DNA from 2 places in the Brevibacillus humidisoli genome. Region 1 is predicted to be linked to the other one. Evidence: riboswitches for the same ligand, from Rfam matches in the RefSeq annotation. Region 1 holds a riboswitch; the other holds the start of a gene.
The links. Region 1 has a riboswitch for S-adenosylmethionine ahead of metH (methionine synthase). Riboswitches for the same ligand answer to the same signal wherever they lie in the genome.
Positions count from the first base shown of each region.

Region 2: another riboswitch for S-adenosylmethionine. It lies ahead of LOK74_RS17695 (PTS sugar transporter subunit IIA); the one in region 1 lies ahead of metH (methionine synthase).

Region 1 covers NZ_CP087263.1:2,271,368-2,275,581, forward strand. The annotation lists gene metH (methionine synthase) at 1-2,050, opposite strand, end outside; SAM riboswitch class I at 2,157-2,254, opposite strand; gene LOK74_RS11310 (YjcZ family sporulation protein) at 2,437-2,541, shown strand; gene LOK74_RS11315 (hypothetical protein) at 2,661-3,158, shown strand; gene argS (arginine--tRNA ligase) at 3,337-4,214, shown strand, end outside.
Region 2 covers NZ_CP087263.1:3,620,007-3,624,220, reverse strand. The annotation lists gene LOK74_RS17705 (SAP domain-containing protein) at 1-192, shown strand, start outside; gene LOK74_RS17700 (SDR family oxidoreductase) at 232-1,122, shown strand; SAM riboswitch class I at 1,452-1,560, shown strand; gene LOK74_RS17695 (PTS sugar transporter subunit IIA) at 1,727-2,200, shown strand; gene LOK74_RS17690 (PTS sugar transporter subunit IIB) at 2,251-2,553, shown strand; gene LOK74_RS17685 (PTS galactitol transporter subunit IIC) at 2,582-3,973, shown strand.

The DNA of each region.
Region 1 (4,214 bases):
CTTCGGCAACAATCAGTTGATTGTCGTTAAACAAACGCCCCACTTCTTCCATCCCGGCCATCAGCGGACCATTGATGATCTCTAGTGGCGCATACTTCTTGAGCGCTTCTTCCAAATCAGGAATCAACCCGTCTTTTGAGCCTTCTACCACATAGCGGGCCAACCGCTCTTCTAGGCTCAGCGTAGAGGTCTCCACTTTCACCGTCTGCTTTTTCTGTCGGTAAAACTCGGTAAAGGAGGCCAATGTCTGATCATTGGTCTCAAACAGCAGGGCTTCCGCCAGCCTACGCTCGTCCTCTGGAATCGATGCGTATCGTTCCAGCTTTTCCGTGTTGACAATCGCGTAATCCAATCCAGCTCGCGTCGTATGGTAGAGGTAGACGGCATTCAGCACCTCCCGACCGGCCGGCGGCAGCCCAAATGACACGTTGCTGACGCCGAGGATTGTCTTGCACTCCGGCATCGCCTGTTTGATCAAGCGGATCCCCTCAACTGTCTCCAGTGCAGAACCGATGTACTGCTCATCCCCTGTACCCACCGGAAAGACCAGCGGATCAAAGATGATATCCTGTGGATGAACCCCGTAGCGATTGACCAACAGGTCGTAGGAGCGTTTGGCGACCTCCAGTTTTCGCTCCCGGGTAACCGCCATCCCCTGTTCGTCGATCGTCCCCACTACGACTGCCGCACCGTATGTGTGGATCAGCGGGACCACCTGGGCAAAGCGCTCCTCTCCATCCTCCAGGTTGATCGAGTTGATAATCGCTTTCCCTTGTGAATGCTTCAGCCCTAGCTCCAATACCTTGGCGTCAGTCGAGTCCAGCATCAGCGGAGCTTTTACTTTTTTTACCGCGTATTGCAGGAACTGCTCCATATCGGCGTATTCGTCCCGGTCGGGGTCGGCCAGACAGATGTCGATGATCTGGGCCCCGCGCTTCACTTGGGCACGCGCAATATCAGACGCTTCTTCGTACTTGCCGTCCGCTATCAGCTGGCGGAACTTTCGCGAGCCGATAACATTGGTACGCTCTCCAACCAACAGCGGCCGATTGTCTTCCTCCACATACACCACATCGATACCGGAGACAGCGCTGAGATGCGGGGCAGCCTGACCACGCGGTTTGTATCCCTTTAATGCCTCTGACAGCGCGCGGATATGTTCGGGAGTCGTTCCACAGCAGCCGCCAGCGACATTCAACCAGCCGCGTTCAGCGAAGGCAGCCATTTTGGCGGCCAATCCCTGCGGCGATTCATGATAGTGTCCGTCCTCATCGGGCAGTCCGGCATTGGGGTAACAACTGACGCCACACTGCGCCAACTGTGACAACGTACGCAAATGATCACGCATGAACTCGGGCCCTGTCGCGCAGTTCAACCCGATCGTGACCGGATTTAAGTGTTCGATGGAGATATAGAATGACTCAATATTCTGACCAGCCAGCGTCGTACCCATCGGCTCGATTGTACCGGAGATCATCACCGGCACTTCCCGCTCCAACTCGGCAAATGCCTGCCGAATCCCGATGCCTGCTGCCTTTACGTTTAAGGTGTCCTGCGCCGTCTCCAACAGGAGGACGTCAACACCTCCAAGGATCAAGCCCTTCGCCTGTCGGCAATACGCTTCGACCAACTCTTCAAAAGTGACACCACCAGTCAGCGAGAGGGTCTTGGTCGTCGGTCCCATCGAACCGGCGACGAAGCGCGGCCAGTCTGGCGTTGAGTAGGCTGCTGCCGCTTCCTGGGCAATCCTGGCAGCCGCGATATTGATCTCCATATCTTTCTCCTGCACGTCGTATTCTGCGAGAACCACATTGGTGGCGCCAAATGTGTTGGTCTCGATGATATCGGCACCCGCTTCCAGATACTTCTCGTGGATGTACCGGATCACGTCAGGACGAGTCAGGTTTAACAACTCATTGCACCCCTCGTATTCCTCTCCACCGAAGTCGGCCGCGCTGAGATTGGCCTGCTGAAGCATGGTCCCCATCGCTCCATCAAGGACCAGGATCTTTCGCTGTAGTTGTTCCGTAAATCGTGTCGGTTTCACCATCTCTACTCCTTTTCATGAGACTTGGCTCGTAGACGAATAAAAAAATCCTCTTCTTACGCAAATAAGAAGAGGATTCTTCGACAGAATGTCATCTATGATCAATCCTCTCTTATCTTTCAAAGCGTCCGCTTTGCTGGAATTGGCACCTGATGTTCGGTTGCCGAGGTTTCATAGGGCCAGTCCCTCCACCTCTCTGGATAAGAGAATACATCCATAATCTTTTCTTTTTCCGTATGTTACCATCTAAATGCGAGAGCCGTCAATAGCAAAATCTCCCTAGGATTGCAGATTGCAGCCTTTTTTCGTGGTTATGGTCAAACGCCCACAACAAGATAGGTGTTCATGTATAAACTGAAGCATACCGGAAAGGAGGATGAAGAAACAAAATGAGTACGTCATACTGCAGCGGCGGGATCTTTAACAACTGTTTTGCCCTGGTGCTGGTTCTGTTCATCCTGCTCGTCATCGTAGGGGAATCAAAAGACTGCTAATGTTGCGGAAAGAGCCTGACGCAGACTCAGGCTCTTTCCCGTCTCAGGTTGACCATGCCCCTCGTGACGGTTATGCTGATGGTAAAAGCAGAACCATCAGCCAAAAAGGAGTAGAGAAGATGTCCCTCCCCGACACAATGGACAGACAAACATTCCTGGACAGCCTGGAAGTCGTACAGTCGTTGAAACAAACCGACTTCGAGACCTATCAAGTGGTCAAGGAACGAGGTACGGAGCGTCATTATCTGATGTATTCCTTCTACCACATCAACCTGTCCGAAGGCGGGCGTCGCGACGATTACCGATACTTCCTGCCACTCGCATCCGATGACGTACTGGCAATCGTGCTGGGAGAACAGCCGTATGAGTATCCCGAGCACTGGAAGCGTCTCTATTATCGGACAGGTACGGATGATCGTATCCTCCCGTTTGATCCCAGCGAAAACTTCGACCGAGAAAGGGAACAGGAGGCAGAACGGGAGATGCTGGATGCCTTGCTTCGCTACAAACGGGAGTGGAAGCAGGCAGATGACAAGGAAGCATTGACCAAAAAGCTGTTCTCCCAATTGGCAGAGATCGAGAAGCGGCATTCCAACGAAAGTGATTCATCCGAGTAAGCCACAAGCGAGGGAGAGTTGCAACTCCCTTGCTTGTTCGCTATAATAAAGCAGATCAACCGCATTTGTCTCATGCTACATAGCTGACATCACGAGAGCAAACCAATCCACCTCTCGTCTCTTCGTTTTGCGGAGGCGGGAGGTTTTTCTCGTAGCCAAGAAAGGATGGTAGAAAGTAGTGAGTTACAAACAGCAAGTGGCAACAAGCCTTCATGCTGCGCTGCAGAAGTTGGAGATTGCCGACTTTTCCCTGGAAAAGCTGGAGGAGATGCTGGAAACACCGCCCAATCCGCAGATGGGCGATATCGCCTTTCCGTGTTTCCAATTGGCAAAAGTGCTGCGCAAAGCACCTCCACAGATAGCCGCAGAACTGGCCGGATTGGTCAAAAGCGACTACCTTGACAAAGTAGAAGCAGTCGGACCATACATGAACGTCTTCCTCAACCGTTCGTTGGTAACGGCCGAGGTGATCGGGACGATAGCGAAAGAAGGTTCATCCTACGGCAATCGCAGCATCGGCCAAGGGCGCAACGTACCGATCGACTTGTCTTCCCCCAACATCGCCAAGCCGTTCTCCATGGGCCACCTCCGCTCTACCGTGATCGGCAATGCGATTGCCAACATTTTGGAAAAACACGGCTACCGTCCTGTTCGCATCAACCATCTCGGTGACTGGGGTACCCAGTTTGGCAAGCTGATCGTCGCCTACAAACGGTGGGGAGACGAAGAGAAAGTAAGAGCGAAGCCGATCAAGGAACTGCTGTCGCTCTACATCAAGTTCCACGAAGAAGCGGAAAAAGATGAATCGCTGGAAGAACAAGGGCGGGAATGGTTCAAGCGCCTGGAAGACGGCGATGAAGAAGCAAGGCAATTGTGGCAGTGGTTCCGTGACGAATCGCTAAAGGAATTCATGAAGATTTATAAACTGCTCGGTGTATCGTTTGACTCTACGCACGGAGAAGCTTTTTACAACGACAAGATGGATCGGGTCGTACGGCTGCTTGAGGAAAAAGATCTGTTGGTGGAGTCTAATGGTGCGCTGGTGGTCAACCTGGA
Region 2 (4,214 bases), 1.3 Mb from region 1:
TTCCACGCCGATCCGCAGTCGAAGCAGTGGAAAAACAAGCTGGAAATCGCCGCCTTCCTCTGGCGGAAGGTACGGGATCGAAAAGGAGAGAAGCGGTACACGCCTGCTTTGCTGGAGGAGTTTAAGGATGAGATTGAGCAGTTTGCCAAGCCTGCCTCGGGAGGTAGCACAGATCAACGGATGCCGGAATAGAGTACAGGGAAAATACCCAAAAGGGAGGCTTAACCGGTTATGTATCCGTATCTAGGCTGGGTCAGGCAATGTGAAAACGTGCCGATCACATTTCCTCCCCAGCATCAGGACCGTCATCCGGGCATCGAAGCCATCATGGTGCCAAGACCCCTCTCGGACAACCCGCGTTATCAGGGAAGCGGGAAGCTGCAGGATAAAGTGGCGATCATTACCGGCGGGGACAGCGGGATTGGGCGGGCGGTGGCGATTGCGTTTGCCAAAGAAGGGGCTGACTCCGTGCTGGTCTACTACGATGAGCATGTGGATGCCACCGAGACCAGGCAGCGGGTGGAGCAGTATGGCCGCCGTTGTTTATTGATCGCCGGCGACATCCGGGATGAGCGGCTCTCCCAGTACACCGCACAGCAGACCCTGGAGACCTTCGGAAAGATCGACACGCTCGTCAACAATGTGGCGGTCCAATACCCTCAGGAGAGCATTCTGGACATCTCCGCCGAGCAGTTGCGAACGACATTTGAAGTGAACATCTTTTCATTCTTTTACATGACCAAGGCGGTGCTTCCTTATCTGCAGCCGAGAAGTACGATCATCAATACTGCTTCCGTCACCGCGTATGAAGGAAATACACAATTGCTCGACTACTCTACTACGCAAGGGGCTGTCGTCACGTTTACCCGTTCCTTGTCCGGCTCTCTCGTATCACAAGGGATTCGCGTGAATGGCGTGGCGCCGGGCCCGATCTGGACGCCCCTGATCCCCTCCAGTTTTTCCGCACAGCAGGTAGCGACCTTTGGCACGGAGACGCCGATGAAGCGTGCTGGACAGCCTTACGAGCTTGCTCCGGCCTATGTCTACCTGGCCTCTGAAGATTCCTCCTACGTGACGGGGCAGATCATCCACGTAAATGGCGGCACGATGACCAGCTCGTAGGGCGGGGCAGCTGAGCAGATTCACCGACTGGCTCAAGGATCGGAACTACCGACTGGTTCACAGATCGGGAACTACCGACTGGTTCACAGACCGAGAACTGGCTCACATACCGGGAACTGGCTCACATACCGGCACTACTGACTGACCCACGTACCGATACTACTGACCAGCTAGGTGCTGATACTGCTGGCAAGCTAGGTGCCGATGCTGCCGACCAGCAGACGTTGCGGCAACTGCTGATGCCGGTCGACAAAAAATCAGTTGACACAATTCGACAAGCAGGCTAGAATGAGTTCAATGTTACAACCGTATAAATAGTTTGCAATCTTTTCTTATCGAGAGAGGTTGAGGGACTGACCCGATGAAACCTCGGCAACCGGGCGCTTCGCCAGCGGTGCCAACTTCAGAGTGAATGTGTAATCATTCCGAAGATGAGAAGAATTGCTATCAATCCTGAACCGGATGACAGCCCTTCTCTCTTTTGTGAGTGAAGGGCTTTTTTGATGCGCGGGGGTGAGGAGGGCAGCGGCTGCGGCATTCGTATACAAACAAAACATAGTTATCCCATCGAGAAAATAGGGGTTGCACAAGGAGTGAAATGGTTGTGAGTACGTTTGATGAAGATTTGATCCTGCTGGGGGCGGAAGCGGAGCAGGCGGAGGATATCCTGAGCCGATTGGCCGCTCTGCTGCACAGCAGGGGGTATGTGAAGGACAGCTTCCGGGACGCAGTCGTGGAGCGGGAGAAGCTGCATCCGACCGGACTTCCCAGCGAAGGCGTCTATGTCGCCATCCCGCACGCTGATCCGGTTCACGTCAACCAGTCGGCGATAGCGGTTGCGACCCTGAAGGAACCAGTCTCTTTTTCCATGATGGGCAGCCCTGACGTTACCGTAGGCGTAAAGATCGTCGTCATGCTGGCGATCCACAAGCCGGAGGAACATCTGCAGCTGTTGCGCAACTTCATGAAGCTGTTTCAGGACAAAGAGCTGCTGCTGGGGATCAGCGAGGCCACGACCAGACAACGCGTGTACGAGCTGTTAGGCGGCGTCGTAAGCGCACAGACGGTGACCAAATAAGGACCATTGCCAAACGCAGGAAGATTACCAATAAGGATGGAGGAACGAAGATGAAAACAACGTTTAACGTATTGACGGTGTGTGGCTCGGGGACAGTCAGCTCCACGATGGTGGCCGAGAAGTTGAAAGAAGCGCTGGCCGAGAAGGGCTACAAGATCACCACGACGGAAGTGAAACCGCAGCAGGTGGAAAGTTACGCCGAGATGGGCAGCTATGACTTCATCGCCTACACCACCCCTGTACCGGAGAATCTAAGCATTCCCGCTATCAACGCCGTGGGATTCCTGACCGGTTTTGACGAGGAAGGGTTTTTGGAAGAAGTACTTAAAGTGATTGAGCAAATCAACGCATAACAGTTGAATACACCAAGGAGGAACCACCATGTTTTTGGAAACACTGAAGCAGATTTTTGACACGTTTGGCGCACAGATCTTCGTGCCGTTTATCATCTTCATCGTCGCCCTCTTTTTGAAGGTGCAGGTGAAAAAAGCGTTTTTCGCCGCGCTCTACGCCGGGATCGGTCTGCAAGGATTCACCCTGCTGTTGAATGCCTTTATCCCTGTTATTATGCCGGTTGTTCAGCAGATGGTAGAGAGCACTGGCGTGAAGCTGCCCGTCTTTGACATCGGCTGGCAGGCTACCGCCGTCGTCGCCTACTCAACCGAAGTGGGAATGATCTTCCTCGGTCTGGGAATCCTGCTGCAAATCGTGCTGTTCCTCGCTCGTTGGACCAACATCTTCCAACCAGGGGACCTGTGGAACAACTATTCGTACATGGTATGGGGTTCGATGATCTACCTGATCACCGACAGCATGGCACTGGCGATTGGCTGCATGATCGTATTGAACTTATACAGTCTTTTGTTCTCTGAAATGATTGCCAGACGCTGGTCTACTTACTTCAATTATCCTAACTGTACGATTGTCCAGCTCCACCACGTGGGGACTGTGCCGTTCGGAATCGGGATGAACTGGATTCTGGACAAGCTGGGTGCAGGCAAGATCAACCTCAGCCCCAGCGATTTGCAGAAAAAGCTCGGCTTCCTCGGGGAACCGATCGCGCTCGGTCTGCTGCTCGGCTTGTTCCTCGGCATCATGGGGAACCTGAAAGAACTGGGCACGCTTGCCTCCTGGGGCGAAATCGCTACTGTCGGTGTGGCTACTGCTGCTGTGATGGCGATTTTCCCGAAAGTATCCGGTATCTTTGCGCAAGCCTTCCTGCCGCTGACAGAGGCAGCCAAGAAAAAAGGAAAGCAGGGCAGCAAGTCCCGCGAGTGGTACCTCGGGGTTAACGACGCGGCCGGCTATGGTGAGGCTGCTACGCTGATCTCCGGTATCACGCTAATCCCGATCATGGTGCTGATGGCCCTGATCCTGCCTGGCAACGAAGTACTGCCTGTCGTTGACCTGATCGCGCTGCCATTCATGGTACAGGGATTGGTTGCGATCATGAACGGAAACATCTTTAAGGTGCTGGTCTCCGGGACGATCTGGTTCAGCCTGGGACTCTATCTGGCTACTTATACCGCACCGATCTTTACCCAGGTCGCGACAGAGGTAGGGGTAAGCATCCCTACCGGCGTGCTGCTGATCACCAGCTTTGGTATCCTGACCAAACCGATCGCTGGCCTGATCTTCCTCGCCTTCCTCTCCCAGTCGTGGCTGCTGATCGGCTTGGTGATTGCGATTTACGCGGTCTCGTACTTCTTGTTCAAGAAGAAGAAAGAAGCGTTCTACAGCTATATGGAGAATATGAACTCTCGCGCGGCGTAAAGCGTGTCGCGAGTGGAGAAACGTGCGATGGTTGTAAAGCGTGTTAAGATGTAAAGGCATGTTAAGATGCAAAGCGTGTGTAGGATGGAAAGCGTGTTATAATGAATAGGAAAGAATTGGGTAAAGAGACGGGGCTTGGGTCCCCGTCTTTGCCGTTTGTGGTGAAGTCTGTTTCGCGGGGCATCTCGGGGCATGGCAACGCGGGTGGCCAAACAAGGATCGCCAGAGGCATTGTGGGATA